2 regions of the Streptomyces asiaticus genome follow, and region 1 is predicted to be linked to the other one. Evidence: riboswitches for the same ligand, from Rfam matches in the RefSeq annotation. Region 1 holds a riboswitch; the other holds the start of a gene.
What was found. Region 1 has a riboswitch for glycine ahead of gcvP (aminomethyl-transferring glycine dehydrogenase). Riboswitches for the same ligand answer to the same signal wherever they lie in the genome.

Region 1 (14,824 bases):
AGAAGGGCTGTCCCTAGTACGAGAGGACCGGGACGGACGAACCTCTGGTGTGCCAGTTGTTCTGCCAAGGGCATGGCTGGTTGGCTACGTTCGGGAGGGATAACCGCTGAAAGCATCTAAGCGGGAAGCCTGCTTCGAGATGAGGACTCCCACCCACTTGATGGGTTAAGGCTCCCAGTAGACGACTGGGTTGATAGGCCAGATATGGAAGCCGGGTGACCGGTGGAGTTGACTGGTACTAATAGGCCGAGGGCTTGTCCTCAGGTGCTCGCGTCCACTGTGTTGGTTCTGAAGCAATGAACCGTCCGATCGCCCCCTTTGTGTGGGCTGGGTCCGGTTCAACTTCATAGTGTTTCGGTGGTTATAGCGTTAGGGAAACGCCCGGTTACATTTCGAACCCGGAAGCTAAGCCTTTCAGCGCCGATGGTACTGCAGGGGGGACCCTGTGGGAGAGTAGGACGCCGCCGAACAAATCTTCAAAAAGACCCCGATGGGAAATTCATTCCCATCGGGGTCTTTTTGTGCCCATGTCCACTACGCCCCGGTGCGGGGCCTGTGCGGGCCTACCGGTAGAGTCATGGAGCATCATCGGCCTGTTTCTCACGGGAGGCTCCCGGGTGGAGGTACAGGAGACACGCGTCCAGACGGATCGTGTGCTCACCATCCCGAACATCCTCAGCGCTGCGCGCCTCGTCGGCGTGCCGCTTTTCCTGTGGCTGATCCTCCGGCCCGAGTTCGGCGGGCCCAACAGCGACGGCTGGGCGCTGCTGGTACTGGCGCTCAGCGGTATCAGCGACTATCTCGACGGGAAGCTGGCCCGTCGCTGGAACCAGATCAGCCGTCTCGGCCGGCTTCTCGACCCGGCGGCCGACCGCCTCTACATACTGTCGACTCTTGTCGGTCTCACCTGGCGCGAGATCCTGCCCCTCTGGCTCACCGCGGCCCTTCTCGCGCGAGAGCTGGTCCTGCTGGTGATGGTGGGCATCCTCCGGCGCCATGGCTATCCGCCGCCGCAGGTGAACTTCCTCGGCAAGGCGGCCACCTTCAACCTGATGTACGCCTTCCCGTTGCTCCTTCTGAGTGAGGGAAGTGGCGGGCTTCACACGACCGCCGCTATTTTCGGATGGGCGTTCGCCGGATGGGGTACAACACTCTATTGGTGGGCAGGAGTCCTCTACGTGGTTCAGGTCCGCCGACTCGTCAAGGCGGACACCGCGGCCGACTGAGCTCGCCGTAGCGGCGTCTATAGAGGCCGGGGCCCATAGCCACTTCAGGTGTAAGGGCCATCGGGCGTGCGCGGTCGGCATGACCGTCGTCTCTTCAAGGAGGACGCTTCCGATATGAAGGCCGTCGTGATGGCAGGGGGCGAGGGGACTCGTCTGCGCCCGATGACCTCGACCATGCCCAAACCGCTGCTGCCCGTGGCCAACCGGCCGATCATGGAACATGTGCTGCGGCTGCTCAAGCGGCATGGTCTCAGCGAGACCGTGGTGACAGTCCAGTTCCTCGCCTCCCTCGTCAAGAACTACTTCGGTGATGGCGAGGAGCTCGACATGGAGCTCACGTACGCGAATGAGGAGAAGCCACTCGGCACCGCGGGAAGCGTCAAGAACGCGGAGGAAGCACTCAAGGACGACACCTTCCTGGTGATCTCGGGTGATGCCCTGACGGATTTCGACCTTACGGATCTGATCAATTTCCATAAGGAAAAGGGCGCCCTTGTCACCGTCTGCTTGACTCGCGTTCCCAATCCGCTCGAGTTCGGTATCACCATCGTCGACGAGGGCGGAAAGGTCGAGCGCTTCCTGGAGAAGCCCACCTGGGGCCAGGTCTTCTCGGATACCGTCAACACCGGCATCTATGTCATGGAGCCGGAGGTCTTCGACTATGTCGATCCCGATGTCCCGGTCGACTGGTCCGGAGATGTCTTCCCCCAGCTGATGAAGGAGGGCAAGCCCATCTTCGGCTATGTCGCCGAGGGCTACTGGGAGGACGTCGGCACCCATGAGAGCTATGTGAAGGCCCAGGCGGACGTTCTCGAGGGCAAGGTCGACGTCGAACTCGACGGATTCGAGATCTCGCCCGGCGTATGGGTCGCCGAAGGGGCCGATGTGCATCCGGAGGCCGTGCTCCGGGGTCCGCTCTACATCGGCGACTACGCCAAGGTGGAGGCCGGTGCCGAGATCCGTGAGCACACCGTCGTCGGCTCCAATGTCGTGGTGAAGAGCGGCGCCTTCCTCCACAAGGCGGTGGTGCACGACAATGTGTACGTCGGCCAGCAGAGCAATCTGCGCGGCTGTGTCATCGGCAAGAACACCGACATCATGCGCGCCGCCCGGATCGAGGACGGGGCCGTCATCGGCGATGAGTGCCTGATCGGCGAGGAATCGATCGTCCAGGGCAATGTCCGGGTCTATCCGTTCAAGACCATCGAGGCGGGCGCGTTCGTCAACACCTCAGTGATCTGGGAGTCCCGGGGGCAGGCCCATCTGTTCGGCGCCCGCGGTGTCTCCGGCATCCTCAATGTGGAGATCACCCCGGAGCTCGCGGTGCGGCTCGCCGGGGCGTACGCCACGACCCTCAAAAAGGGCTCCACGGTCACCACGGCGCGTGACCACTCCAGGGGTGCGCGGGCGCTCAAGCGGGCGATGATCTCCGCCCTCCAGACCAGCGCCATCGACGTACGGGACCTCGAGAACGTGCCGCTGCCGGTGGCCCGGCAGCAGACCGCGCGCGGCAGCGCCGGCGGCTTCATGATCCGGACCTCGCCCGGGGTGCCCGACTCGGTCGACATCATGTTCTTCGACGAGCGGGGCGCCGATCTCTCCGCGGGCGGTCAGCGGAAGCTGGACCGGGTGTATGCCCGCCAGGAGTACCGCAGGGCGTTCCCGGGCGAGATCGGTGACCTCAGCTTCCCGTCGAGCGTCTTCGACTCGTACACGGGCTCGCTGCTGCGCGCCGTGGACATCAGCGGCATCGCCGAGTCCGGTCTGAAGGTCGTCGTGGACGCCGCCAACGGCAGCGCCGGGCTGGTGCTGCCCAGTCTGCTGGGCCGGCTCGGGGTGGACGCGCTGACCATCAACCCCGGCCTGGACGAGTCGCGTCCGACGGAGACCGCCGACGCGCGCCGGTCGGGGCTGGCCCGGCTCGGCGAGATCGTCGCCTCGGCGCGTGCCGCGTTCGGAGTGCGGTTCGACCCGGTCGGTGAGCGGTTCTCGCTCGTCGACGAGCGCGGCCGGATCGTGGAGGACGACCGGGCGCTGCTGGTGATGCTGGACCTGGTGGCCGCGGAGCGGCGGAGCGGGCGGGTGGCGCTTCCGGTGACCACGACCCGTATCGCCGAGCAGGTGGCGGCGTACCACGGCACACAGGTGGAGTGGACGACCACCGCGGCGGACGATCTGACCCGGGTCGCCCGGTCGGAGTCCACCATCTTCGGAGGCGACGGGCGCGGCGGATTCATCATCCCCGAGTTCAGCAGCGTCTTCGACGGCACGGCCGCCTTCGTCCGGCTGATCGGGCTGGTGGCGCGCACTCAGCTGACGCTGAGCCAGATCGATGCGCGGATTCCGCGGGCGCATGTCCAGCGGCGTGATCTGGCTACCCCCTGGGCGGTCAAGGGCCTGGTCATGCGGCATGTGGTGGAGGCCGCGGGGGACCGTTCCGTGGACACCACCGACGGGGTGCGGGTCGTGGAGACCGACGGGCGGTGGGTCATGGTGCTGCCCGACCCGGCCGAGGCGGTCACCCATCTGTGGGCGGAGGGCCCGGACGACGCGTCCGCGCAGGCCCTGCTGGACGAGTGGTCCAGCGTCGTGGACAGCGCGGGGCGCTGATCCCGGGGCCGCCCGAGCACGTCTGAGCGCGTGGGGCCGCCGTCCCGAGGGCCCGGATCCGGCACGCCGGAGGGGCCATTCGGTGGCGGCGGCCCCCACGTGCGACGATGTGCGGCATGTCGCAGCAGCCCCCCGTTCGGAGCACAGCATCGCCGCGCCCGCGCCCGCGCCTCGACGCGTCCATGTCGCTGCTGACCAATGTGATGGACCACAGCCTTGACGACGGCTACGCCGAGGCCGCCGCGCGGCGCGGGGAGACCGGTCGCTCGGGCCTGCCGCGCACGGTGCGGGCCAAATTGGGGCTGGCCTTCGGTCTCGTCCTGGTCGCGGTCGTCATCACCATCGGGGCCGCCGAGGCGCGGATATCGGCGCCGACGCTGGCCAAGGAGCGGGGAGAATTGATCGACCGCATCGAGACGGGGAACTCGAACGCGGACAAGCTCGCCCGGAGCGTGGACAAGCTCCGCGGCGAGGTCGGGGAGAAGCAGCGGCAGGCACTGGAGAAGCACGGCGGGGCCAAGGCCGATCTGGTGGCGCTGCTCTCGGGGGCCAACGAGGTGACGGGCCCCGGGGTGAAGCTGGTGGTCGACGACGCCAAGGGCGCGGCGGGCGGCGGCGGGGGACCACGGGAGAGCGCCGACTTCTCCGACACCGGCCGGGTGCGCGACCACGACATGCAGCGTGTCGTCAACGGCCTGTGGGAGTCGGGCGCGGAGGCCGTCTCGATCAACGGGCAGCGGCTGACGGCGCTCTCGGCGATCAGGGCCGCGGGAGACGCCATACTGGTCGACAACAAGCCGCTGGCGCCGCCGTATACGGTGCTCGCGGTGGGGGACGGGCAGCGGCTGAGCACCGCTTTCCAGAACAGTGCGGACGGACAGTACCTGCATGTGCTCCAGCAGAACTATGACATCCGTACGAGCATTTCCGCCCAGGACTCGCTCCGGCTTCCGGCCGCGCCGAGCCTGATCGTACGCACCGCGGAGCCGATAGCCGGTGGTTCCGGCAAGGGTGACGCCGACACAGGGAAGGGCACATCGTGATCGCCGTATTGGGGCTCATCGTGGGAGTCGTGGTCGGACTTGTGGTCCGACCCGTGGTGCCGACGGTGGTCGAGCCCTACCTGCCGATCGCCGTCGTGGCGGCACTCGACGCGGTTTTCGGGGGCTTCCGGGCGATGCTGGACGGGATCTTCGACGACAAGGTCTTCGTCGTATCGTTCCTGTCCAATGTGGTGGTGGCCGCGCTGATCGTCTTCCTCGGTGACAAGCTGGGCGTCGGTGCCCAGCTGTCGACGGGGGTCGTGGTCGTGCTCGGTATCCGGATCTTCTCCAACGCGGCCGCGATCCGCCGCCATGTGTTCCGGGCGTGAGGCCGATGACGACCGACGACACCCCGGAGAAGCCCGAGAGCGCACAGTCGGCCGAAATCCGACGGCAGGCCGACACGCCGCGACAGCCGGCCGAAACGCCACGGCAGTCCGCCGACACGCCGCGACAGCAGTCGGACGAGACGCCGCACCAGTCCGCCGACACGCCGCGACCGGCCGAGAGGGACGCGAAGGCCGAGCAGTCCGCCGACACGCCGCACCAAGCGGCGAAGGCCGACACGCCCGAGAAGGCCGCTGAGCCGCCCCGGCGGTCGCCCGAGCCGGCGCGTCGGCCGGAGACGCCGGAGCGGCCCACGCGCCCCGGGGAGCCCCAGGAGCGGGGCGAGCTCAAGCGGCCCTCGGCGGCCGGGCCGCCGCGCCCGGGCACCCCGTCGCCCGAGCGGAAGCCCGAGCGCCGTGACGCGCCCGCGGAGCGGCCGGGCAGGCCCGCCACGCCCCCGCCGGGCGGCTTCAAGGATCTCGCGCTCAGGACGCCCCTGCCCAAGGCCGTACTGCCCGAGGCCCTGCCGCCGCAGGCCCAGGGCCGGTCCGTCACGGCGGACACGCCCGGGGCGCGTGCCGAGGGCCCCCGGCCCGCCGACGGGTCCCGGAGCGACTCCGGAGAGCGTGTGGGGCCCGCCCCCGGCCCTGCTTCCGGCCCCGGGGGGCCCGGGGCCGACCGGAGCCGGGAGGAGGCCCTGACCGGCCGCCAGCGGCTGTGGAAGGGCGTATGGCCGCCGCGGCTCACCCGTGCGCAGCTGATCGTCGCCCTGCTGCTCTTCGGGCTCGGCCTGGGCCTCGCCATCCAGGTGCGCTCGACCAACGAGAACAGCGTGCTGCGCGGCGCCCGGCAGGAGGACCTGGTCCGGATCCTCGATGAGCTGGACTCGCGCACCCAGCGGCTCCAGGACGAGAAGCGCCGCCTCGAGAACCAGCGCACCGAGTTGGAGAACAGCTCGGACCAGGCCGAGGAGGCCCGGAAACAGACGCTTCAGAAGGAGCAGCAGCTGGGCGTGCTCGCGGGTACGGTGGCAGCACAGGGTCCTGGTATCACGATCACCATCGACGACTCCCGGGGCTCCGTGGAGTCGGACATGCTGCTCGACACGGTCCAGGAGCTGCGCGCGGCGGGCGCCGAGGCGATCCAGATCGGCACGGTGCGCGTGGTCGCCGGCACCTACTTCTCGGACAGCGGTGGCGCGATCCGGATCGATGGACGGAAAGTGACGCGACCGTATGTTGTGAAGGTGATCGGCAAGCCGGAGGATCTGGAGCCGGCCCTGAACATCCCGGGCGGGGTGGTGCAGAGCCTGGAGAAGGAGCAGGCCACTGTGTCCGTGCAGCGGGAGAAGAAGATCGTTGTGGATGCCTTGCGATCGGCGAAGCGGCCTGACTACGCTCGGTCGTCATCACGGTGAGGCGGTTCGAAATGAGGGTCTCTCGGGGAGACCATGTGGACGCGGGGGGTCAACGCACCGGAAGATCCGCGCGTGATGGAAACTGTCTGGTGGTCACGGACGTTGTGAGGATGTCCGGACCGTCTGGTGTGTGCATCGAGGGTTTGTCCTGCCCCACGGGCGGGTCTGTTTCAGTCAAGGGGAATCGCCCGTGAAGTTGTTCGGGAAGTTGTTCGGTAAGAGTGCCCGCCAGGATGGCGGCAGCAGTACCGCTCGCCACCGCGCCTCGCGCGCCGCGGAGGAGAGCGGAGGGGGAACCGAGGAGCGCCCGCTCTTCCGTGACCAGGTCGGCGGGCAGGGCGCGTCTGTTGACCCCTCCGCGGCCGGGCCCATAGGTTTCGAGGACCCATCGGCCTCTCACAGTGGTGGAGGGTTCGGCTTGCCGGTCTGTCAGCGGTGTGGCCACCGGAACGCGGAGGCCAGCCGGTTCTGCTCCAATTGCGGCGCCCCGTTGCGGGGCGGCGCGCCCTCCGAGCGTGCCTCGGAGACCACCTCCACCATTTCGATCTCGGGTCTCGAGGCGTACGACTCCGAGGTGACCGGGCAGACGCCGCTGCCGTCGCTCAGCCCGGAGGCGCAGGCCGCCGTCGAGGCGCTGCCCCTGGGGTCGGCCCTGCTGGTGGTCCGCCGCGGGCCGAATTCCGGCAGCCGCTTCCTGCTGGACAGTGATGTCACCACGGCGGGCCGTCATCCGCAGAGCGACATCTTCCTGGACGATGTGACGGTCTCCCGCCGCCATGTGGAGTTCCGGCGCGGCCAGGACGGCAGCTTCACCGTCTCGGACGTCGGCAGCCTCAACGGGACGTATGTCAACCGGGAGCAGATCGACGCGCCGGTGGTCCTGACCAGTGGGGACGAGGTGCAGATCGGTAAGTACCGGCTGGTCTTCTACCCGAGCCAGCGGGGCGTCGGCATCTGACCCGTCAGGGGAGGTCCATGCTTCAGACACCGTCGGGCGGTGCCGATACCGGCACCGCCTCCACGGACGGCCGGTCGATGAGCATCGGCACCGTGCTGAATCTGTTGCGGGACGAGTTCCCCGAGGTCACCATCTCCAAGATCCGCTTCTTGGAGTCGGAGGGGCTGGTGGAGCCGCGGCGGACGCCGTCCGGCTACCGCAAATTCAGCCAGCGGGATGTGGAGCGGCTCGGCCATATCCTCCGGATGCAGCGTGACCACTACCTGCCGCTCAAGGTCATCCGGGAGCATCTGGACGCCCTGGAGCGGGGTGAGCCATTGCAGCTTCCTGCCGTTTCGCAGGGAGTGCGGCAGCCGGGGCCGCTCGACGGCGGCCCCGGCGCGGCCCCGGACGGCCCCACGGCCGCCCGGGTCGGCCGGGCCGAATTGCTGGCAACGGCCGAGGTCAGCGAGGCGGAGCTGGCCGAATGGGAGTCGTACGGGCTGCTCGCGCCGACCGCGGACGGCGGGTACGACATCGAGGCGGTGACTGTCGCCCGGCTCATCGCCGAGCTCGGTCGTTTCGGCCTGGAACCACGTCATCTGCGAATCATGAAAGCCTCCGCCGAGCGTGAGGCCGGAATGGTCGAGCAGGTGGTCGCCCCGCTGCGGTTGCATAGAAATCCGCAGACCAGAGCGCATGCGGAGGCCAGTGTGCGGGAGCTCGCCACGCTCTCCGTACGGCTGCACGCGGCCCTGGTGCGGTCGGCTCTGAGGGTCCAGGAGCGGTGACCGACCGGGCCCCGACTATCCAAACCGGCCGGGCACGTCCTAGGGTTGCTGTGTGAACGAGCTCGACGTCGTGGGTGTCCGGGTGGAAATGCCCTCCAACCAACCGATCGTGCTCCTGCGTGAAGTGGGAGGCGACCGCTACCTCCCCATCTGGATCGGACCAGGTGAGGCGACCGCGATCGCCTTCGCTCAGCAGGGCATGGCTCCGGCGCGCCCGCTGACCCATGATCTTTTCAAAGACGTACTCGAAGCGGTCGGCCAGCAGCTCACGGAGGTCCGGATCACGGATCTGCGCGAGGGGGTCTTCTACGCGGAGCTGGTCTTCGCCAGCGGCGTGGAGGTCAGCGCCCGGCCGTCCGACGCCATAGCGCTCGCGCTGCGCACCGGAACGCCGATCTACGGCAGTGACGGCGTGCTGGACGACGCCGGGATCGCGATCCCGGACGAGCAGGAGGACGAGGTGGAGAAGTTCCGCGAGTTCCTCGACCAGATCTCGCCGGAGGACTTCGGAACCAGCAGCCAGTGAACTGTATGCCGGTCCTCGCTTGCGCATTCGAGTAGCCTTTCCCGGACGAGGGACACGGGAAACCACTCTTAGGGTGATTATCACTCGGCGTGCCGAGTGTGGCGATCGTTGACGCACCCCGGGTGACTGCCTACCTTCAAGATGGCAGGTCGAGGACGGAGGTCGGCGTGAGAAGCACCGGCGACGGCACGGCGGCCGGAGGTCCGTATGCGCTCCAGGGGAGCGCATCGGCCGATCCGGCATTGAAGGCGCGGGTCGCGGCACAGGCCGCACCGCCGCGTGAGCCCGCCGCGGGGGGGACGGAGCGGATCGGATACCGCGGACCCACCGCGTGTGCGGCCGCGGGCATCACCTACCGCCAGCTGGACTACTGGGCCCGCACCGGGCTGGTGGAGCCGAGCGTCCGCCCGGCCTACGGCTCGGGCAGCCAGCGGCTCTACAGCTTCCGGGACGTGGTCGTCCTCAAGATCGTGAAGCGGCTGCTGGACACCGGCGTATCGCTCCAGAACATCCGGGCGGCGGTGCTGCACCTCCGTGCCCGGGAGCTCGACGACCTGGCCCAGATGACGCTCATGAGCGACGGCGCGACCGTCTACGAGTGCACCTCGCCCGATGAGGTCGTGGACCTCCTCCAGGGCGGCCAGGGCGTCTTCGGGATTGCCGTGGGCGTCGTGTGGCGGGATGTGGAGAGCGCGCTGTCCCAGCTGCACGGCGAGCGCGTGGACACCGGCGAGACGCTGGTCCGGCACAACCCGACCGACGAGCTCGCGGCGCGCCGGAACCGGGCCGGTTAGAAACCTTCGCCTGAGCGCCCCGGGGGACGGATCGGCGCCCCCGGGCGCGCCCCCCCGGCCGTTGCCCGCCCCATTGTCAGTGGTGTGCGGCAGCATCGGAGGTGTGAGGGGTGCGCCGACGATTCTCCATCTGGACATGGACGCCTTCTACGCCTCGGCGGAGCAGGCGGCCAAGCCCAGCCTGCGCGGAAAGCCGGTGATCGTGGGGGGTCTGGGGCCGCGTGGTGTGGTGGCCACGGCCTCCTACGAGGCCCGGGTCTTCGGGGTGCACTCGGCCATGGCGATGGCCCAGGCCCGCCGGCTGTGTCCGAACGCGGCGTTCCTCATCCCCCGCTTCGCGCTCTACCGCAAGGTGAGCGACGCGGTCATGACCCTGCTGCACACCCTGTCGCCCCTGGTGGAGCCGCTGAGCCTGGACGAGGCGTTCGTCGACCTGGAGGCGGGCGGCACCGAACCCACCGTCGAGGCGGCGCGCGCCGTGGCGGAGCGGCTGCGGGCCGACATCAAGGCGGTCACCGGGCTGACCGGATCGGTGGGGCTCGCCGGCTCCAAGATGCTCGCCAAGATTGGTTCGGAGCAGGCCAAGCCGGACGGCCTGGTGGTCATCGAGCCCGGTACGGAGCGCGAACTGCTCGGCCCGATGTCGGTGCGGACGCTCCCGGGCGTCGGCCCCGCCACGGCGGAGACGCTGCGCCGGGCCGGGATCCACACCGTGGCCGAGACGCGGGAGGCGGGCGAGGCGGAGCTGGTGCGGCTGCTGGGCCGGGCCCACGGCGCGTCGCTGTTCCTGATGGCCGAGGGCCGGGACGAGCGGCCCGTCGTCGCCGAGCGGGACGCCAAGTCCATCTCGGTCGAGGACACGTTCGACGTCGACCTCACCGACCGCACCCGGGTGCAGCTGGAGATCGCGCGGCTCGCCGACCGCTGTGTGCGGCGGCTGCGCGAGGCGGGCCGCTCGGGGCGGACGGTCGTGATCAAGGTGCGGCGGTACGACTTCTCCACGCTCACCCGTTCGGAGACCCTGCGCGGGCCGACCGACGACCCGGCGGTGGTGCGGGAGGCCGCGGCGCGGCTGATCGACGGGGTGGAGACGACGGCGGGCGTGCGGCTGCTGGGGGTCGGCGTCAGCGGTCTGGCGGACTTCACGCAGGAGGATCTCTTCGCCCAAGCCGCCCAAGCCGCCCAGGCCGCCCAGGCCGCGGAAGCGGTTCAGGCCGCCCAAGCCGCTCATGAGGCCCTGGGAGACGCCGGGCGCCCTCCGGGCCCCGAGAGACCGGAGCCCGTGAGAGAGGGCGCGGGAGAGGCTTCTGAGGACGCTGAGAAGCCGCGGCGCTGGCTCCCGGGCTCCGATGTACGGCACGCCGAGTACGGGGCGGGCTGGGTGCAGGGGAGCGGAGTGGGCCGGGTGACCGTGCGCTTCGAGGAGCCGTGGTCGCCGCCGGGCCGGGTACGGACGTTCCCCGTGGACGACCCGGCGCTACAGCCCGCCGACCCGCTGCCGCTGCTGCGGCCGGACGCGGAGGCGGAGGCGGAAGCGGAGGAGGCCGGAGGCCCGGACGGGCCGACCCCGGGGGCCAGCGGGCCCGAGCCCGGCCGGGGGCCGGGTCAGCCCGTGACGTCCAGGCCGTAGTGGTGGTAGAGCTGGAGCTCCTGTTCCGGGGAGAGATGGCGGCCCACCCCGAAGTCCGGGGCGTCCTTGATCAGGGACCGGTCGTACGGCACCCGCAGGGTGTCGCCGACGACCTCGCTCGGTTCGAGCGGCACGAAGACGTCCCGGCTGAACAGTCCGGTGCGTACCGCCGCCCATTCGGGCTCGCCGGTCGCGTCGTCGAGATAGACCTCGTCCACGGTGCCGATCTTGGCGCCCTCGCGGTCGAATGCCTTGCGGCCGATCAGGGTCCGCGGGTCGATATCGGTCTGCACGCTCTCTCCCACAGGTGGCAAACAGATGAACAAGCAGTTAGCAAGTGCCCATTGCTACCTACAAAAAGCCACATCGCCGCACTCGGCCACTCGAACGCCCGCGACCGTTCCCCGTGGCAGAACCGCTGGTACGCTGACTGTGGCTGTAGACCCCGTGCGGGAGAGTCCTCCGCCGACGCTGTCGGAGGCGCCGAAGGAGCAAACCCTCCCCGGAATCTCTCAGGCACACGTACCGTGCGGGTGAGGTCACTCTGGAAAGCAGGGTGGGCCACGGGCGAGCAGAGTTCCGGAACCCCTCCTCACCGACGGTGAAAACCGGTCAGCGGTATATGGACCGGTGAAGCTCTCAGGTTGAGATGACAGAGGGGGAGGCCGTCCGGGCACCCGAGCCGCGGTGCCCCTCGTAGGTCGTCACAGACCAGGAGGCCCCCTGAGATGACCGCCAATCGCATCGCACTCTCCGACTTGGAATCCGGTACTCCGTTCGAGCAGCGTCACATCGGCCCGGACGGCGAGGCACAGGCCAAGATGCTCGCCCAGGTCGGCTTCGGCTCGCTGGACGAGCTCACCGAGGCCGCCGTACCGGACGTCATCAAGAGCACCGAGGCGCTGGACACCCTGCCGCCGGCCCGCAGCGAGCCGGAGGTCCTCGCCGAGCTGCGCGCGCTCGCCGACCGCAACCAGGTGCTGCCGTCGATGATCGGCCTCGGCTACTACGGCACCCACACTCCGCCGGTGATCCTGCGCAATGTGCTGGAGAACCCCGCCTGGTACACCGCGTACACGCCCTACCAGCCGGAGATCTCCCAGGGCCGGCTCGAGGCGCTGCTGAACTTCCAGACCGTCGTCGCCGATCTGACCGGGCTGCCCACGGCCGGTTCCTCGCTGCTGGACGAGGCCACCGCGGCCGCCGAGGCGATGGCGCTGTCGCGGCGCGTCGGCAAGGTCAAGGAGGGCGTCTTCCTGATCGACGCCGACTGTCTGCCGCAGACCATCGCGGTCATACGGACCCGCGCCGAGCCGACCGGTGTCGAGGTCGTCGTCGCCGACCTGGCCGAGGGCATCCCGGATGAGATCGCCGAGCGCGGGGTCTTCGGCGTGCTGCTCCAGTACCCGGGCGCCTCCGGTGTGGTGCGCGATCCGCGCCCGCTCGTCGAGCGCGCCCATGAGCTGGGCGCCGTCGTCACCGTCGCCGCCGATCTGCTCGCGCTCACCCTGCTCACCTCGCCCGGTGAGCTGGGCGCGGACATCGCGGTGGGCAGCAGCCAGCGGTTCGGCGTCCCGATGGGCTTCGGCGGGCCGCACGCCGGTTTCATGGCGGTGCGCGACGCCTACGCCCGCAACCTGCCCGGCCGGCTGGTCGGGGTCTCGGTGGACGCCGACGGCGACAAGGCGTACCGGCTGGCGCTTCAGACCCGTGAGCAGCACATCCGCCGGGAGAAGGCCACCAGCAACATCTGCACCGCACAGGTGCTGCTGGCCGTGATGGCCGGGATGTACGCCGTCTACCACGGCCCGGACGGGCTCGCGGCGATCGCCCGCCGCACCCACCGCTACGCCTCCGTGCTCGCCGAGGGGCTGCGGGCCGGCGGTGTCGAGGTGGTGCACGGCGCGTTCTTCGACACCCTCACCGCGCGGGTGCCGGGCCGGGCCGTCGAGGTCGTCGCCGCGGCCCGCGAGGCCGGGGTCAACCTTCGGCTGACCGATGCCGACCACGTCGGCATCGCCTGCGACGAGACCACCGGCCGCGCGCAGCTCGCCGCCGTATGGTCCGCCTTCGGGGTGGACGGCGGCCACGGCAACGCCTCCGGGATCCCCGGGATCGACGAGCTGGACGCCTCGGCGCCGGACGCGCTGCCCGCGGCCCTGCTGCGCCAGGACGGCTATCTGGCCCACCCGGTCTTCCACCAGCACCGCTCCGAGACCGCGATGCTGCGCTATCTGCGCCGCCTGGCCGACCGGGACTACGCCCTGGACCGGGGCATGATCCCCCTGGGCTCCTGCACCATGAAGCTCAACGCGACCGCCGAGATGGAGCCGGTCACCTGGCCGGAGTTCGGCGCGCTGCACCCCTTCGCACCGGCCGAGCAGGCCCAGGGCTATCTGACCCTGATCCGTGAGCTGGAGGAGCGGCTGGCCGAGGTCACCGGCTATGACAAGGTCTCGCTCCAGCCGAACGCCGGGTCCCAGGGCGAGCTCGCCGGACTGCTGGCGGTGCGCGCCTACCACCGGGCCAACGGGGACACCCAGCGCACCGTCTGCCTCATCCCGTCCTCCGCGCACGGCACCAACGCCGCCAGCGCCGTGATGGCCGGTATGAAGGTCGTCGTGGTCAAGACCGGCCAGGACGGCGAGGTGGACACCGACGACCTGCGCGCCAAGATCGAGCAGTACGGCGACCAGCTGGCCGTCCTGATGGTCACCTACCCCTCCACCCACGGGGTGTTCGAGGAGCACATCACCGAGATCTGCGCGACCGTGCATGACGCGGGCGGCCAGGTCTACGTGGACGGCGCCAACCTCAACGCGCTGGTCGGGCTCGCCGAGCCGGGCCGGTTCGGCGGCGATGTCTCGCATCTGAACCTGCACAAGACCTTCTGCATCCCGCACGGCGGCGGCGGCCCCGGCGTCGGCCCGATCGCGGTGCGCGAGCACCTGGCGCCCTACCTCCCCAACCATCCGCTACAGCCCGCCGCCGGACCGGCCACCGGCGTCGGCCCGGTCTCGGCCGCGCCGTGGGGCTCCGCGGGGATCCTGCCGATCTCCTGGGCGTACATCCGGCTGATGGGCGCCGAGGGGCTGCGCCGCGCGACCCAGGTCGCGGTGCTCGGCGCCAACTACGTCGCCAAGCGCCTCGAGCCGCACTACCCGGTGCTCTACACCGGCCCCGGCGGCCTGGTGGCACATGAGTGCATCGTGGATCTGCGTCCGCTGACGAAGGCCACCGGGGTGACCGTGGACGATGTGGCCAAGCGCCTGATCGACTACGGCTTCCACGCGCCGACGATGTCGTTCCCGGTCGCCGGGACGCTGATGATCGAGCCGACCGAGAGCGAGGACCTGGCGGAGCTGGACCGGTTCTGCCAGGCGATGATCGCCATCCGGGCCGAGATCGAGAAGGTCGGCTCCGGCGAGTGGGCCAAGGAGGACAATCCGCTCCGGAACGCCCCGCATACGGCGGCGTCGCTGACCGGGGAGTGGGGCCACCCGTACTCCCGGGAGGAAGCGGT
Region 2 (14,824 bases), 6.0 Mb from region 1:
CACCGGCTCGTCCTGCCAGTCCGGTTCGAAGAGCCGCACCCGGCCACCGGCGGCCGGGCCGTCGAGCTCGGTACGCCCGGCGCGGCACAACTCCCGGACGGCGGGCGGAGGCAGCGGTACGACCACCGCGCCACCGGGGTTCACCGCGATGCCGAGCTGGGGCGGCAGCCCGCGGGCGAACTCCACGGCCGGGGCGATGGTGAAGGACATATGGGGGCCGACGAGCTGGAGGAACTGCTGCTCGGAGCTGAACACCGGGACATACGCGCCGCCGTCGATCTCCATCGTGGGCAGATCGAGGCTCGGGCTGCCCGGGCCCCCGCCGTTGGGCAGCGGGATCCAGAGGTGGCTGCGGGAGAGCGTCTCGACGATGCGCGCTCCGGCCCCGGGGACGTCGACGGAGGCGGCCATCACCTCTTCGAGCTCATTGCCGGGAAACGCCGAATGCGCGGCATATCCGCCGTCCGGGAATCCTCCGTGCGCCGGGGCCACTCCGTACTGCTCCGGGAAGCTCATCTTCGTCCAACCGCCATCTCGTCCGACCTGCCCGAAGCACCCTAACCGCTGGGCGGCCCGGGGCCGGAGGGGTCGGCGGCGATCTCCACAGCACTTCCCCACCTCGCCCGGACCCGCCCTCGTCACGCTGTGTGATGCCGATGGCCGATTTCCGGCCACTCCCGAGGGAGCGGCGTGCTCACTCGAAGGAGATGCAGCGCAGCGCGCTCGCGCCTCGCCGGTCCAGCAGCACCGCCGACGCGCACCCCCGCGGCGGCCGCCCCTCCTCCATCCCGGTGATCAGCCGCCGCATCGCGCGCAGATGCCGCCCGAAGGCGTAGGCGGAGACCCCGCGGCCACGCGCGGCCTGGCCCTCCAGCGCCTCCGTGGCGCCCACGTCCAGCAGCACCATATGGAGGCCACGGCCCCGGCGCCGCACGTCCCGCGCCAGCCAGCGGCGCACCCACGGCAGCGCGCCGCAGTCGTGCACCACGACGCTCGCGCCCGAGCGCAGCGCCCGGTGCAGCCCGGCGTAGTGGGCGTACCGGACCAGCGGGCGGTAGAGCGCGTACGGCAGCCAGCCGGGCAGCCGGCGCTCCCATGCCTCGCGGGTGTTCTGCGAGTCGACCCTGATGACGACCGCGCCCGTCTCGTCCAGAAGCGGCACCGTGCGGTTGATCAGCGTGCTCTTGCCGCTGCCCGGCAGCCCGGAGGCGACCAGCACATCCCCTGCCGGAAAGCGCAGCTCACGCGGGTCCGCGCCGCCGCCCTCCGCCCCGGCGCGCAGATCGCGCACCGCGCTTCTCCGACCGGGGCGTGCCGTCGACCCGGAGGGGATGCGGCCACGCCGCGCCGGCAGGAGCCTCTGTGTCGTCGCGTACGTTCCCTGCCCATGCACCGTGATCGTCCTCCCAGGTCGGTCAACGCTGCTCGTACCCGCAGAGTGTCAAGAAAAGGTAATGTCGGGCAAGGCTGCCCCTGTCCGGGCGGCCGGAGCCCGGTCGGATCGGGGCTTCCCTTCTCGGCCATACATGCGATGATGTCCGCGCAACTCCATACCGGCCGCTTGAATCCGCGCGGGAGAGTCCTTGGTCACCGGCATCCGTGCCGGGTGTCCAGGGCGCCGAAGGAGCAAGTCCTCCCTTGAATCTCTCAGGCCCCGATACCGCACGGACGAGGCAGATCTGAAAAGCGGGCCGCGCGGGCGCGGCTCCACCCAAGGTGCAAGCCGGGCCCCTTACGGGCGTCACGGCGAACCTCTCAGGTTCCGATGACAGATGGGGAGGACGCACGCGTCCTTGCCGTCCGTCCTCGCCGTCGCGCGACCCCGATCTCTGGAGCCTGAATCGTGACCGACGCCCCGCCCACCCCACGCCGTACCGCGCTGGACGCGCGGCACCGCGCGCTCGGCGCCACCATGACCGACTTCGCCGGCTGGGACATGCCGCTGCGCTACGGCAGCGAGCGCGACGAGCACACCGCGGTGCGCACCCGCGCCGGGCTCTTCGACCTCTCCCACATGGGTGAGATCTCTCTCATCGGTCCGCAGGCCGGGGAGGCCCTGGACCACGCGCTGGTCGGCCGGCTGTCCGCGCTCGCCGTGGGCCGTGCCCGCTACACCATGATCTGCGACGACGAGGGCGGCATCCTGGACGACCTGATCGTCTACCGCCTCGGCGACGAGGAGTTCCTGGTCGTGGCCAACGCCGCCAACGCCCAGGTGGTGCTGGACGCGCTGACCGGGCGGGCCGGCGGTTTCGAGGCGACCGTGAGGGACGACCGCGACGCCTACGCGCTGCTCGCCGTCCAGGGCCCCGAGTCCCCGGGGATCCTGAAGCGCCTGACCGACGCGGACCTGGACGGGCTGAAGTACTACGCCGGGCTGCCGGGCACCGTCGCGGGCGTCCCCGCCATGATCGCCCGCACCGGCTACACGGGCGAGGACGGCTTCGAGCTGTTCCTGGCGCCGGACGACGCCGAGCGGGTCTGGGAGGCGCTGACCGAGGCCGGGGCCCCGGTGGGCCTGGTCCCCTGCGGTCTCTCCTGCCGGGACACCCTGCGGCTCGAGGCGGGCATGCCGCTGTACGGGCATGAGCTGACCACCGACACCACCCCCTTCGACGCGGGGCTCGGCCGGGTGGTGAAGTTCGACAAGCCGGGCGACTTCGTCGGCCGCGAGGCCCTGGAGGCCGCGTCCCACCAGGCGGACACCGTCCCCCCGCGCACCCTGGTCGGCCTGATCGCTTCAGGCCGCCGGGTGCCGCGCGCCGGATACGCCGTGGTGGCCGCCGACGGCTCGGCGATCGGCCAGGTCACCTCGGGCGCGCCCTCCCCGACGCTGGGCAAGCCGATCGCGATGGCGTACGTGGACCCGGAGTACGCGAAGCCCGGCACCGAAGGGGTCTTCGTGGACATCCGCGGTGCCCGGGAGCCGTACGAGGTCGTGGCGCTCCCCTTCTACAAGCGCGAGCGCTGACGTTTCTCCGGGCGCGAGCGGTGCTCCGGCCCGTCGCCGGGCCTCTCCGGGCCCGAGCAGGGCCCCGGCCCATCACGCCCCCTCGGCGTCGTATCCCCTCGGCGTCGCATCCCACCAGCTAAGACCCGTTTCCCAAGCACTCCCCCGTATCCAGGAGAATCGGACCATGAGCAACCCCCAGCAGCTGCGGTACAGCAAGGAGCACGAGTGGCTGTCGGCCGCCGGCGAGGACGGCGTGTCGACGATCGGCATCACCGAATTCGCGGCCAACGCGCTCGGCGATGTCGTCTATGTCCAGCTCCCGGACGTCGGCTCCACGGTCTCCGCCGGTGACACCTGCGGTGAGCTGGAGTCCACCAAGTCGGTCAGCGATCTGTACACGCCGGTCTCCGGTGAGGTCACCGAGATCAACGAGGACGTGGTGAACGATCCGGCGCTGGTGAATTCCGCCCCCTTCGAGGGCGGCTGGCTGTTCAAGGTGAGGGTGACGAGCGAGCCGGAGGACCTGCTCTCCGCCGACGAGTACACCGCCTTCGCCGAAAACTGACCCTCCTTATTCGATCGGGACCCTCGATGTCGCTTCTGAACAGCTCCCTGCACGAGCTCGACCCGGACGTCGCCGCTGCTGTCGACGCCGAACTCCACCGCCAGCAGTCCACCCTGGAGATGATCGCCTCGGAGAACTTCGCTCCGTCGGCGGTCATGGAGGCCCAGGGCTCGGTCCTGACCAACAAGTACGCCGAGGGCTACCCCGGCCGCCGCTACTACGGCGGCTGTGAGCACGTCGACGTGGTCGAGCAGATCGCCATCGACCGGGTGAAGGAGCTCTTCGGCGCCGAGGCGGCGAACGTCCAGCCGCACTCGGGCGCCCAGGCCAACGCGGCCGCGATGTTCGCCCTGCTCTCCCCCGGCGACACCATCCTGGGGCTGAACCTGGCGCACGGCGGCCATCTGACCCACGGCATGAAGATCAACTTCTCCGGCAAGCTCTACAACGTGGTGCCCTACCACGTGGACGCCGAGACCGGTCTGGTCGACATGGACGAGGTCGAGCGGCTGGCCAAGGAGCACCGCCCCAAGCTGGTGATCGCGGGCTGGTCGGCGTACCCGCGCCAGCTGGACTTCGCCGCCTTCCGCCGGATCGCGGACGAGGTCGGCGCGTACCTGATGGTCGACATGGCCCACTTCGCGGGTCTGGTGGCGGCCGGGCTGCACCCCTCGCCCGTACCGCACGCCCATGTGGTGACCACCACCACCCACAAGACCCTGGGCGGTCCGCGCGGTGGCGTGATCCTCTCCACCGCCGACCTGGCCAAGAAGATCAACTCGGCGGTCTTCCCCGGTCAGCAGGGCGGTCCGCTGGAGCATGTGGTCGCGGCGAAGGCGGTGTCCTTCAAGGTGGCGGCGAGTTCGGCGTTCAAGGAGCGCCAGGAGCGCACGCTGGAGGGCGCCAGGATCCTCGCCGAGCGGCTGACCCAGGCCGATGTCCGGGAGGTGGGCGTCGCCGTCCTCTCCGGCGGCACCGATGTCCATCTGGTCCTGGTCGACCTGCGCGACTCCGAGCTGGACGGGCGGCAGGCCGAGGACCGGCTGCACGAGGTCGGCATCACGGTCAATCGCAACGCGATCCCGAACGACCCGCGCCCCCCGATGGTCACCTCGGGTCTGCGCATCGGCACCCCGGCGCTGGCCACCCGCGGCTTCACCGCGGAGGACTTCCGCGAGGTCGCCGACGTGATCGCGGAGACGCTCAAGCCGTCGTACGACGCGGAGGCGCTGAAGGCCCGGGTCACCGCACTGGCCGACAAGCACCCGCTGTACGCGCATCTGTCCAAGTAAGCCGGAGCAACCCGGAGCAACCCGGACCCGGGGGCGCGTCCGCCCTGGCGCGCCCCCGCCGCACCACCCCGCACCAACCCACGCACGGCCCGCACCACCCCACGCACGGCCCGCACGCTTCCCCGGCGGGCACACGCTTCCCCCGGCGTGCAGACGAAGGAGTCCCCCGGTGGCCATTTCCGTATTCGACCTCTTCTCGATCGGCATCGGCCCGTCCAGTTCGCACACGGTCGGCCCGATGCGGGCCGCGCGGATGTTCGTCCGCCGGCTGAAGAACGAGGGTCTGCTGGCCCACACCGCGTCCGTCCGGGCCGAGCTCTTCGGCTCCCTGGGCGCCACCGGTCATGGCCACGGCACCCCGAAGGCCGTGCTGCTGGGCCTCGAGGGCAACTCCCCGCGCACCGTCGACGTCGATGCGGCCGACGGCGAGGTGGAGCGCATCCGCACCACCAAGCGGCTGCGGCTGCTCGGCGCCGAGATCGGTCCCGGCCACGAGATCGACTTCGACGACTCCTCCCAGCTGATCCTGCACCGCCGCCGCTCGCTGCCGTACCACGCCAACGGCATGACGCTGTGCGCGTACGACGCCGAGGGCCATCCGCTGTTGGAGAAGACGTACTACTCGGTCGGCGGCGGCTTCGTGGTGGACGAGGACGCGGTCGGCGAGGACCGCATCAAGCTCGACGACACCGTCCTCACCCACCCCTTCCGCACCGGTGACGAGCTGCTGCGGCTCTCCCAGGAGACGGGCCTGTCCATCTCGGCCCTGATGCTGGAGAACGAGAAGGCGTGGCGCACGGAACCGGAGATCCGCGCCGGGCTGCTGGAGATCTGGCAGGTCATGGAGGCGTGCGTGGCCCGCGGCATGTCCCAGGAGGGCATCCTGCCCGGCGGCCTCAAGGTCCGCCGCCGCGCCGCCACCGCCGCCCGCGCCCTGCGCTCCGAGGGCGACCCGGGCGCCCGCGCCATGGAGTGGATCACCCTCTACGCCATGGCGGTCAACGAGGAGAACGCGGCGGGCGGCCGCGTGGTCACCGCCCCCACCAACGGCGCGGCGGGCATCATCCCCGCCGTTCTGCACTACTACACCCGCTTCGTCCCGGGCGCCGATGAGGAGGGCGTCATCCGCTTCCTCCTCGCCGCGGGCGCCATCGGCATGCTCTTCAAGGAGAACGCCTCGATCTCCGGCGCCGAGGTCGGCTGCCAGGGCGAGGTGGGCTCCGCCTGCTCGATGGCCGCCGGTGGCCTCGCCGAGGTCCTCGGCGGCTCCGCGGAACAGGTGGAGAACGCCGCCGAGATCGGCATGGAGCACAACCTCGGCCTCACCTGCGACCCCGTCGGCGGCCTGGTCCAGATCCCCTGCATCGAGCGCAACGGCATGGCCTCGGTCAAGGCGGTCACCGCCGCGAGGATGGCCCTGCGCGGCGACGGCCGCCACCATGTCTCCCTCGACAAGGTCATCAAGACGATGAAGCAGACGGGCGCGGACATGAAGGTCAAGTACAAGGAGACGGCGCGGGGCGGGCTCGCGGTGAACGTCATCGAGTGCTGAGGAAACCCATCAGGTGGCACACCGGTTTCCGCCGCCCGATTCTGGTCACCCTATGAGCTGACATCCACCGAAATGCGGAGGACAGCGTCATGAGCACTGCGCAGACCGAACGTGCGGAGGCAGCGAAGCTGCCGAAGGGTGATGTGGTGGCCATTCTGCTCGAGCAGCACGCACGCATCCGTGAGCTGTTCTCGGATGTGAAGGGCGCCGAGGGCAAGCACAAGCAGCAGGCCTTTGACGAGTTGCGGGCCCTGCTGGCGGTGCATGAGACCGGCGAGGAGATGATTCTGCGCCCGGTCGCGAAGGAAACAGCCGGTGAGCAGGAGGCCAGCGCCCGCAACAACGAGGAGAAGGAAGCGAGCAAGGTTCTCGTCGAGCTCGAGAAGATGGACGTCTCGACTGCCGAATTCGACAGCAGGCTGGCCGGACTCGAGAAGGCGGTCATCGACCACGCCGAGCACGAGGAGCGGGAGGAGTTCCCCGCGATCCTGCGGGACTGCTCCGAGGACAAGCGCCGGAGCATGGGAACGAAGCTGCAGATGACGGAGAAGATCGCCCCGACGCACCCGCACCCGGGGGCGGCCGGGTCCCCCGCGGCTCAGTGGGTGGTGGGGCCGTTCGCCTCACTCGTCGACCGGACGAAGGACCTCCTGAAGAGCGCCGCCGACTGACCGTGGGCGGTGGACCGCGAGGTCGGCCGCATAACGGGCCGAGGGGCGGGTCGCCCGTCGCGACCCGCTCCGTCACGCCCCTCGGTATCCGTTGCGCGTTATGTACTGAAATGCGGGTACTCCGAGGGCGCTAAAGAGCGGGACATCCGCCGCCCCACCGCCGTTTTCCGGCAGCGAGGAGAACCCGCATGCAGCCGCAGACGCCACTCCCGGCTCGGGTGCCGGCTCACGCGCCCCAGGAAGGCGATGGCATCGCGGTCGGCAACGGCCCAGTGATCATCGACGCGTATATCGACTTCCAGTGCCCCTTCTGCCGGATGTTCGAGAAGTCATCGGGGCCGCTGCTCGATGCCATGGTCACCGAGGGGCAGGTGACGTTGGTCTATCACCCGATGGCCTTCCTGGACGCCATGTCGACCAGCCGGTACTCCACCCGCGCCTCGGCCGCCTCGGGCTGCGCCTCCGACGGCGGGGCATTCATGGAGTACCTCTACACACTCTTCGACAACCAGCCGCCGGAGGGCGGGCCCGGGCTCAGTGATGAGGAGCTGATCGCGCTCGGCCTGCGGGTCGGGCTGAACGACGCCTTCGCCGCGTGCGTGCGCGACGGTGTTCATCTGGACTGGCCTCCGTACGTCACCGCCAGGGCGGCCGAACGCGGGGTGAGCGCCACGCCGACCGTACTCGTCGAGGGTGCCGCCGTAAGGCCCCACCCGGGCCTGATCAGGACCGCGGTGGCGGCCGCCCTCCACCACCCGGCGTGACCGGCGGACAGCGCGTGAGAGATGGTTACGCACGACGGTGAGGCTGAACGACACGGCGTACACCACGCGAAGAGGCTGCCGCGGTGGTCCTGAACCGAGAACGCACCGTACCTCACCAGCGCTTGAGCCCGTCCGAAGGTAACTCCCGGGTGCGGCGCCGCGGGTCAGCCCGCCCGGTCGCGCTCCCGCCGGACGATCGGCTTCCGGCCCTTGAGGGTGGTGCCGCGCAACGCCCGGATCACCTCATTGACCGCGGAGGCGGGGACCTCCACCAGGGAGAAGCGGTCGGCGATCTCGATCGAGCCGATGTCCCGCCCGCTCAGCCGGGACTCCCCGGCGATGGCGCCCACCAGATCCTGTGGCCGGATGCCCGCGCTGCGCCCGGCCCCGATGAACAAGCGCGTCATGCCCTCCGCGGGCGCCCTGGTTCCCCACGGGCCGCGGCCCGGTCCGCCGCGCCCCTCACGGTCCCCGCGTCCGCCGCGGAGGGCGACTTCGGGAATCTCCTCCTCGTCGACCGCCGCGCCCCCTGCCTCATGCGCCAGCTTGACCGCGGCCAGCGCCACATCCATCACGTCGAACTCGTCCGCGAGGGTCTCCACCACCACTCGGAAGCGGTCGAGATCGTCCTCGACGATGGACTCCTGCAGTGCCGCTCGGGTCAGTTCCAGCCGGCGGGCGCGCAGATCGGCGACGGTCGGCACCTTCTCCACGCGGATCTGCCGCCGGGTCGTCCGCTCGATCGCCTTGAGCATCCGATGTTCCCGGGGCTCGGCCAGCGTGATGGCGACGCCCTCCCGCCCGGCCCGCCCGACCCGGCCGATCCGGTGGACATAGGACTCCGGCGCGGAGGGCACGTCGTAGTTGACCACATGGGTGAGCTGCTCGATGTCCAGCCCGCGGGCGGCCACATCGGTGGCGACCAGCAGGTCCGCGGTGCCGCCGCGCACCCGACCCATGACCCGGTCCCGCTGTTCCTGGTTCATTCCGCCGTGCAGTGCCTCGGCGCGGTATCCACGTCCGTTGAGCGTTTCGGTGAGCTGATCGACCTGGTCCCGCGTCCGGCAGAAGACGATGGTGGCCCCCGGCGATTCCACGTCCAGCACCCGACCGAGCGCGGCGGGTTTCTGCGCCCGTGCCACGACGTATGCGGACTGCCGCACCTTGGGCGTCTCACCGAAGGCCGGCTTCTCCCGCTCGATCTGGATGCGTACCGGATCGCGCAGATGGCGCCGGGCCATGGCGTCGATGCGCGTCGGCATCGTCGCGGAGAAGAGCACGGTCTGGCGATCCGCCGGTGTGTCCTCGAGTATCGCGTCGATGTCCTCGGCGAAGCCCATGTCGAGCATTTCGTCGGCCTCGTCCAGCACCAGTGTCTCCAGGCTGTCGAGCCGCAGCGTCCCGCGTCCGATGTGGTCGAGCGCCCGGCCCGGTGTCGCCACGACCACGTCGACGCCGCGCTCCAGGGCGCGCAACTGCCGCCCGATGGGCTGCCCGCCGTAGACGGGCAGGACCCGGGTGCCCAGGTCGTGCCCGTAGCGATGGAGGGCCTCCGACGCCTGCATGGCCAGCTCACGGGTGGGCACCAGGACCAGGGCCGACGGCTTTGCCCCACCGCCGTCCTGGCTGATGCGCTGAAGCACCGGCAGGGCGAACGCGGCGGTTTTCCCGGTTCCCGTGGCGGCCTGGCCCAGCAGATCGCGGCCGTCCAGCAGCGGAGGGATGGCCTCGCGCTGGATCGGGGTCGGCTCCTCGTAGCCCAGCCCCGTGAGTGCCCGCAGCAACTCAGGGCGCAGCCGCAGATCGGCGAAGCCGATCTGTTCGGCGGTCGCGTCTGTTGTCATGGCCGCACGGCGGGTCAGGCCGGAGTGTGGATGAGTTCCTCGAACTCCTTCGGCAACTGCGACAGGACATGACGGAACTCACCGCCGCTGACCGCCTCCCGGACGGTGCTCAGCACCGCTGCCGCGCCTTCCCGGGCGACTTCCGGACTGGTCCGGGCCCGCGTGCTCACCCTGTTGACGAACTCGTCGAGCCCGAAGCCCTCCGCCTCCGGGGTCGGAGACACGAGAGACTCCTTGAGCGCCTTGGGCAGCTCCGAGGCAAGGTCGTCCGCCTCGCCCCTGGTGATCCGTTCGGCCAGGGTCGCCAGGGTGGCGTGGGTAAAGGCCTCCGCCTGCTCGCGCGGGAGGCCGGAGCGCTGGGAGACGGTGCTGATGAACGTCTCGTAGTCCATGAGAGGGCTGCCTCTCTTCGGTATTTCCACTTTCCGGGATTTCTGGTGTCCACCACCAAGGCTCTCCAGCATGGCGACCCCGGCGGCCCGCCGCGTGCGCACGCCAGATCCACATGCGCGCCCTGAGTCGACCCGCCATGCCGAAACGGTCGGCGACAACGGCGCCTTGCCACACGGAGGCACCTCCAGCTCGGTGTGCCCGTGCATCGGCGCGTAGCCGGGGCGGCGGTAGACGGCGGCGCTACCCCCTCGGCCACCGACCAGTACGTGCACGCCGGCGCCGCTGGTGACCGTGGAGACCATTCCTCCACGCCGCGGGCCATCGGCACGCTCTTCAAGGATAACGCGTCGATCTCCGGCGCCGAGGTCGGCTGGTCAGGGCGAGGTCGGCTCCGCCTGCTCCATGGCCGCCGGCGGCCTCGCCGAGGTCCTCGGCGGCTCAACCGAACCGGTGGAGAACGCCGCCGAGATCGGCATGGCACACAACCTCGGCCTCACCTGCGACCCCGTCGGCGGCCTGGTCCAGATCCCCTGCATCGAGCGCAACGGCATGGCCTCGGTCAAGGCGGTCACCGCCGCGAGGATGGCCCTGCGCGGCGACGGCCGCCACCATGTCTCCCTCGACAAGGTCATCAAGACGATGAAGCAGACGGGCGCCGATATGAAGGTCAAGTGCAAGGAGACGGCGTGGGACGGGCTCGCGGTGAACGTCATCGAGTGCTGAGGGCCCGGGAATCCGGCCCTTCGTAGCGCGCGTGCCCGCCGGATGTCACACTCCGGCGGGCTTATCTGTCGCACCTGTGAAAGCCATTGCCACCACAGCCATTGCCACCACAGGTGCGACACGATGGGGAGCCCGCCATGGCCCGTATCCCGCTCACCCCGCCCAGGACCCTGCTCAACCGCATCGGCGCCTGGTACTCCCGGCGCGCCTACGGCAAGGTGCTCGACCCCGGTCTGGCCGCCGGCCACAATCCGCGGGTGTTGCTCACCTACGTCCGGGCCGAGCGCGGCGCCGCCAAGTGGAACCGCCTCGACCCGGGCCTCAAGCACCTCGCGGTCATGGCCGCGACGGCCAGGATCAACTGCTCGTGGTGCATGGACTTCGGCCACTGGGAGGCCGGCAACCTCGGGCTCCCGATGGACAAGATCTCCAAGGTGCCGCGGTGGCGCGACCACCAGGACGCCTTCACCGATGTTGAGTTGCTCGTCCTGGACTACGCCGAGGCGATGACCGAGACCGAGCCCCGCGTGACCGACGAGCTCGCGGCCGCCCTGGTCGAGCGGCTCGGTGAGGCGGCGTTCGTCGAACTCACCGCCATGGTCGGCCTGGAGAACTACCGCTCGCGCGTCAACAGCGCCTTCGGCCTGACCAGCCAGGGCTTCTCGGACACCTGCGAGGTACCGTCGCGGGCGTGATCGACACGACCACCTTCGAAGAGCACCGGCGGATGCTGTTCGGCATCGCCTACCGCATGCTCGGCTCCGTCGCCGACGCCGAGGACGTGGTGCAGGACGCCTGGCTGCGCTGTAGTCAGGTGTCCACGCCGGTGCGCGACCCGGCGGGCTATCTGGTCCGTACGGTCACCAACCTCGCGCTCAACCGGCTCACCTCGGCCGCCGCCACCCGCGAGCAGTACGTCGGCCCCTGGCTGCCCGAGCCGCTGGTCACCCGGCCGGACATCGGCGAGGAGGCGGAGCTGGCCGAGTCGGTCTCGCTCGCCATGCTCGTCGTCCTGGAGAGCCTGTCGCCGCTGGAGCGGGCGGTCTTCGTGCTCAAGGAGGTCTTCGGCTTCTCCTTCCGGGAGATCGCCGGAATGCTGGACCGCGGCGAGGCGGCCGTACGGCAGGTGGGCAGCCGGGCCAGGGCCCATGTCCAGGCCCGCAAGCCGCGTTACGACGCCCCGGCGGAGGTGCGGCGGCAGGTCACCGAGGAGTTCCTGGCCGCGTGCCTCGGCGGCGACCTGAACCGGATGATGGAGCTGCTGGCCCCCGATGTGACGGCGTGGAGCGACGGCGGCGGCAAGGTGAAGGCCGCCCTCCGCCCGCAGCGGGGCGCGGACAAGGTCGCCCGTTTCCTCGCCGCCGTCATCGCCCAGCCGATGGACGACCCCCAGGCGCACGCGGTGGACGTCAACGGCCGGCCAGGGCTGCTGTTCACGGTCGCGGGCCGCCCGGACGCGGTCGTCTGTGCGGAGGTCGAGGACGGGCGCATCACGGAGATCCGCATCGTCCGCAACCCGGAGAAGCTGCGGCACCTGCCGCCGCCGTAGACCGCCGGGGGCGGCGCACACCGGCGAACAGGTCGTCCTCGGGAGTCGCGACATCGATGTCGGCATCGGTATCGACGGCGACGTGGGACCGGGCCAGGTGGTAGTCCTCGGTGGGCCAGACCTCGCGCTCGACGTCACGGTCATGAACCATGAACCCGGTGTCCGGGTCGATCTGCGTGGCATGCGCGAGCAGCGCCCGGTCTCTCGTCGCGAAGTACTCCGCGCACGGCACCCGCGTGGTGATCTCCAGCCCCGCCTCGGGCAGTTCGGCCAGCACCTCCCGCATGCCCGAGTCCATGCCCCGCGCGGTCATGGCGTCGTGCAGGGCCTGGAACCAGGGCCGCGACAAGCCGCCCTGGTAGTACAGCTTCAGCGGCCGCCAGGGCGCGCCCGCCTCGGGATGGCGGCCCGCCTCCCCCGCCGCGTCGAAGGCGGCGACCGTCACCTGGTGGGTCCTGATGTGGTCCGGGTGCGGATAGCCGCCGGTCTCGTCGTACGTGACGACCACATGCGGGCGGAAGCTCCGGATCAGCCCCACCAGCCGCCCGGCCGCCTCCTCCAGCGGCGCGAGCGCGAAGCAGCCCTCGGGCAGCGGCTCGCCCGGCCCCGGGAGCCCCGAGTCGACGAACCCCAGGAAGCGCTGGCGCACCCCCAGGATCCGGCGGGCCTCGGCCATCTCGTCCCGCCGGATCGCGGCGAGGTTCTCCCGCACACCGGGCCGGTCCATGGCGGGGTTGAGCACATCGCCACGCTCCCCTCCGGTGCAGGTGACCACGAGTACCTCCACCCCCTCGGCGGCGTACTTGGCGAGGGTGGCCGCGCCCTTGCTGGACTCGTCGTCGGGGTGGGCGTGCACACTCATCAAACGCAGGTTCAAACGCACTCCTCGGGAGGCTCGTGGCGGCTGAGTGGCCGAGTGGCTGACGAGCCGAAAACTAGTCCGAACCCAAACTTAGGTCAAGCACAATATTAGCCCCGTCCATGCGAGGATGGGGCCATGACAGCAGGACTGCGCGAGCTGAAGAAGCGGCAGACGCGCCAGATGATCTCCGACACCGCGACCCGGCTCTTCATGGAGCGCGGCTTCGAGGCAGTGACCATCGCCGAGATCGCGACGGCCGCCCAGGTGGCCAAGATGACGGTCACGAACTACTTCCCGCGCAAGGAAGACCTGGCCCTCGACTACCACGAGACCATCACCACCGCCCTGGCCCGGACGGTCGAGGACCGCCCGACCGGCGAATCCGCCCTGACCGCGCTGCGCCGCGCCTATCTGGCCGCGGTCGAACGTCACGACCCCGTCGTGGGCTTCTCCAGCCCGGAGTTCGCCCGCATGCTCGCCGACAGCCCCACCCTGACCGCGAGACTCCGCGAACTCCACGACCAACGCGAGGAAGCCCTGGCGGACGCGCTCACCACCGCCACGGCGGCCACCCCCGACGACCCCACCCCCCGAGCCGCCGCCGCCCTCCTCACCGCCGCCCACCGCACCCTGTTCCACCACGTCCAGACCCTCACCCGCGCGGGCCACCCCACCGAGGAAATCGCCACCGCGGCAACTCGCTCAGCCGAGAAGGTCTTCGATCTGCTGGAGCCGTCCCTGGGCGACTACGCGGTGCGCTGACCCGTCAGAGCTGCCCGAGATCGACCCGCACCGGAAACGGAGCCGCGACCTTCACCACACCGGTGAACACGTCTCCCTCCCGGTAGGTCCTGGTCGCGGGGTCGAGGACGTAGGTATAGACGAGCGGGACGCCGGTGGCCGCCTGCTCGATCCGCCAGTAGAAGGCGATGCCCGCCTTGGCGTACTGGTCCACCTTCACAATGCGGTCGGTGGTTTCCGAACCGGGCGACACGACCTCGGCGACCAGCAGCACATGCTCGGGACGGGTGGGCGTGACGTCGATCGTTTCCGCCCGGTACACGACGACGTCCGGACGACGATTGGTGAGCGGCACATCCTGAAGCCGGACATCGGAGTCCGTATCGGCGTTCCAGTCAGGACCCGCGGCGTCTTCCAGGGCGTTGGCCAGGATCCGAGCCAGTCGGTTGTGCCGCTTCGACGCGCTGGGGCTCACCGCGACCATCCCGTCCACGATCTCAATGCCCGCGCACTGCTCCTCGGACCAGGAGTCGTACTGCTCAGCCGTGATCTGCTCGTGCATCCACGCCGGAGCGACCATCTCGGCGGCCATGACTCACCTCCCTGAACCCGCGCGACGGGTGCGGCACGCTGCGCTCAGCGTACCGGGGCAGGCGCCCCCTGCTCGGGACTCACGGCCCCGGCGCAGGGACCCGTCTCGGCTGCGCCACTGGCGCTCATGGCGGCGGTGCTCCACCCGTGAGCGTCGGACGCGCGGACCCGCCGAGGGCCCGCACCGAGCGCGGATCCATGGACGACATGCCCATGAACTCCCTTGTACGTGACCGCTGTTCGACTTAGCGTGACGGATCACCGGCAACGTTGAGGGGGCACGGGGCGTGGCGTTCTGGATGGCTGCGGCGTCGGTATGGGCTG

Region 2: another riboswitch for glycine. It lies ahead of gcvT (glycine cleavage system aminomethyltransferase GcvT); the one in region 1 lies ahead of gcvP (aminomethyl-transferring glycine dehydrogenase).

What each region holds. Positions count from the first base shown of each region.
Region 1 is NZ_JAGSHX010000006.1:8,551,939-8,566,762, forward strand. Features, by position in the region: rRNA gene KHP12_RS44310 (23S ribosomal RNA) at 1-262, shown strand, start outside; rRNA gene rrf (5S ribosomal RNA) at 354-470, shown strand; gene clsA (cardiolipin synthase ClsA) at 618-1,226, shown strand; gene KHP12_RS44325 (mannose-1-phosphate guanyltransferase) at 1,341-3,836, shown strand; gene KHP12_RS44330 (DUF881 domain-containing protein) at 3,953-4,879, shown strand; gene KHP12_RS44335 (small basic family protein) at 4,876-5,208, shown strand; gene KHP12_RS44340 (DUF881 domain-containing protein) at 5,730-6,623, shown strand; gene KHP12_RS44345 (FHA domain-containing protein) at 6,754-7,581, shown strand; gene ftsR (transcriptional regulator FtsR) at 7,599-8,351, shown strand; gene KHP12_RS44355 (bifunctional nuclease family protein) at 8,404-8,877, shown strand; gene KHP12_RS44360 (MerR family transcriptional regulator) at 9,045-9,671, shown strand; gene KHP12_RS44365 (DNA polymerase IV) at 9,775-11,301, shown strand; gene KHP12_RS44370 (PRC-barrel domain-containing protein) at 11,277-11,594, opposite strand; glycine riboswitch at 11,742-11,839, shown strand; glycine riboswitch at 11,841-11,964, shown strand; gene gcvP (aminomethyl-transferring glycine dehydrogenase) at 12,030-14,824, shown strand, end outside.
Region 2 is NZ_JAGSHX010000006.1:2,571,116-2,585,939, forward strand. Features, by position in the region: gene KHP12_RS18465 (enhanced serine sensitivity protein SseB) at 1-516, opposite strand, end outside; gene KHP12_RS18470 (AAA family ATPase) at 695-1,399, opposite strand; glycine riboswitch at 1,563-1,673, shown strand; gene gcvT (glycine cleavage system aminomethyltransferase GcvT) at 1,844-2,971, shown strand; gene gcvH (glycine cleavage system protein GcvH) at 3,138-3,518, shown strand; gene glyA (serine hydroxymethyltransferase) at 3,545-4,810, shown strand; gene KHP12_RS18490 (L-serine ammonia-lyase) at 4,980-6,362, shown strand; gene KHP12_RS18495 (hemerythrin domain-containing protein) at 6,452-7,033, shown strand; gene KHP12_RS18500 (DsbA family protein) at 7,222-7,797, shown strand; gene KHP12_RS18505 (DEAD/DEAH box helicase) at 7,962-9,641, opposite strand; gene KHP12_RS18510 (DUF2267 domain-containing protein) at 9,656-10,033, opposite strand; partial or broken gene KHP12_RS18515 (L-serine ammonia-lyase, iron-sulfur-dependent, subunit alpha) at 10,352-10,757, shown strand; gene KHP12_RS18520 (carboxymuconolactone decarboxylase family protein) at 10,895-11,452, shown strand; gene KHP12_RS18525 (RNA polymerase sigma-70 factor) at 11,449-12,306, shown strand; gene mca (mycothiol conjugate amidase Mca) at 12,248-13,168, opposite strand; gene KHP12_RS18535 (TetR/AcrR family transcriptional regulator) at 13,304-13,930, shown strand; gene KHP12_RS18540 (Uma2 family endonuclease) at 13,935-14,501, opposite strand; gene KHP12_RS18545 (RHS repeat-associated core domain-containing protein) at 14,788-14,824, shown strand, end outside.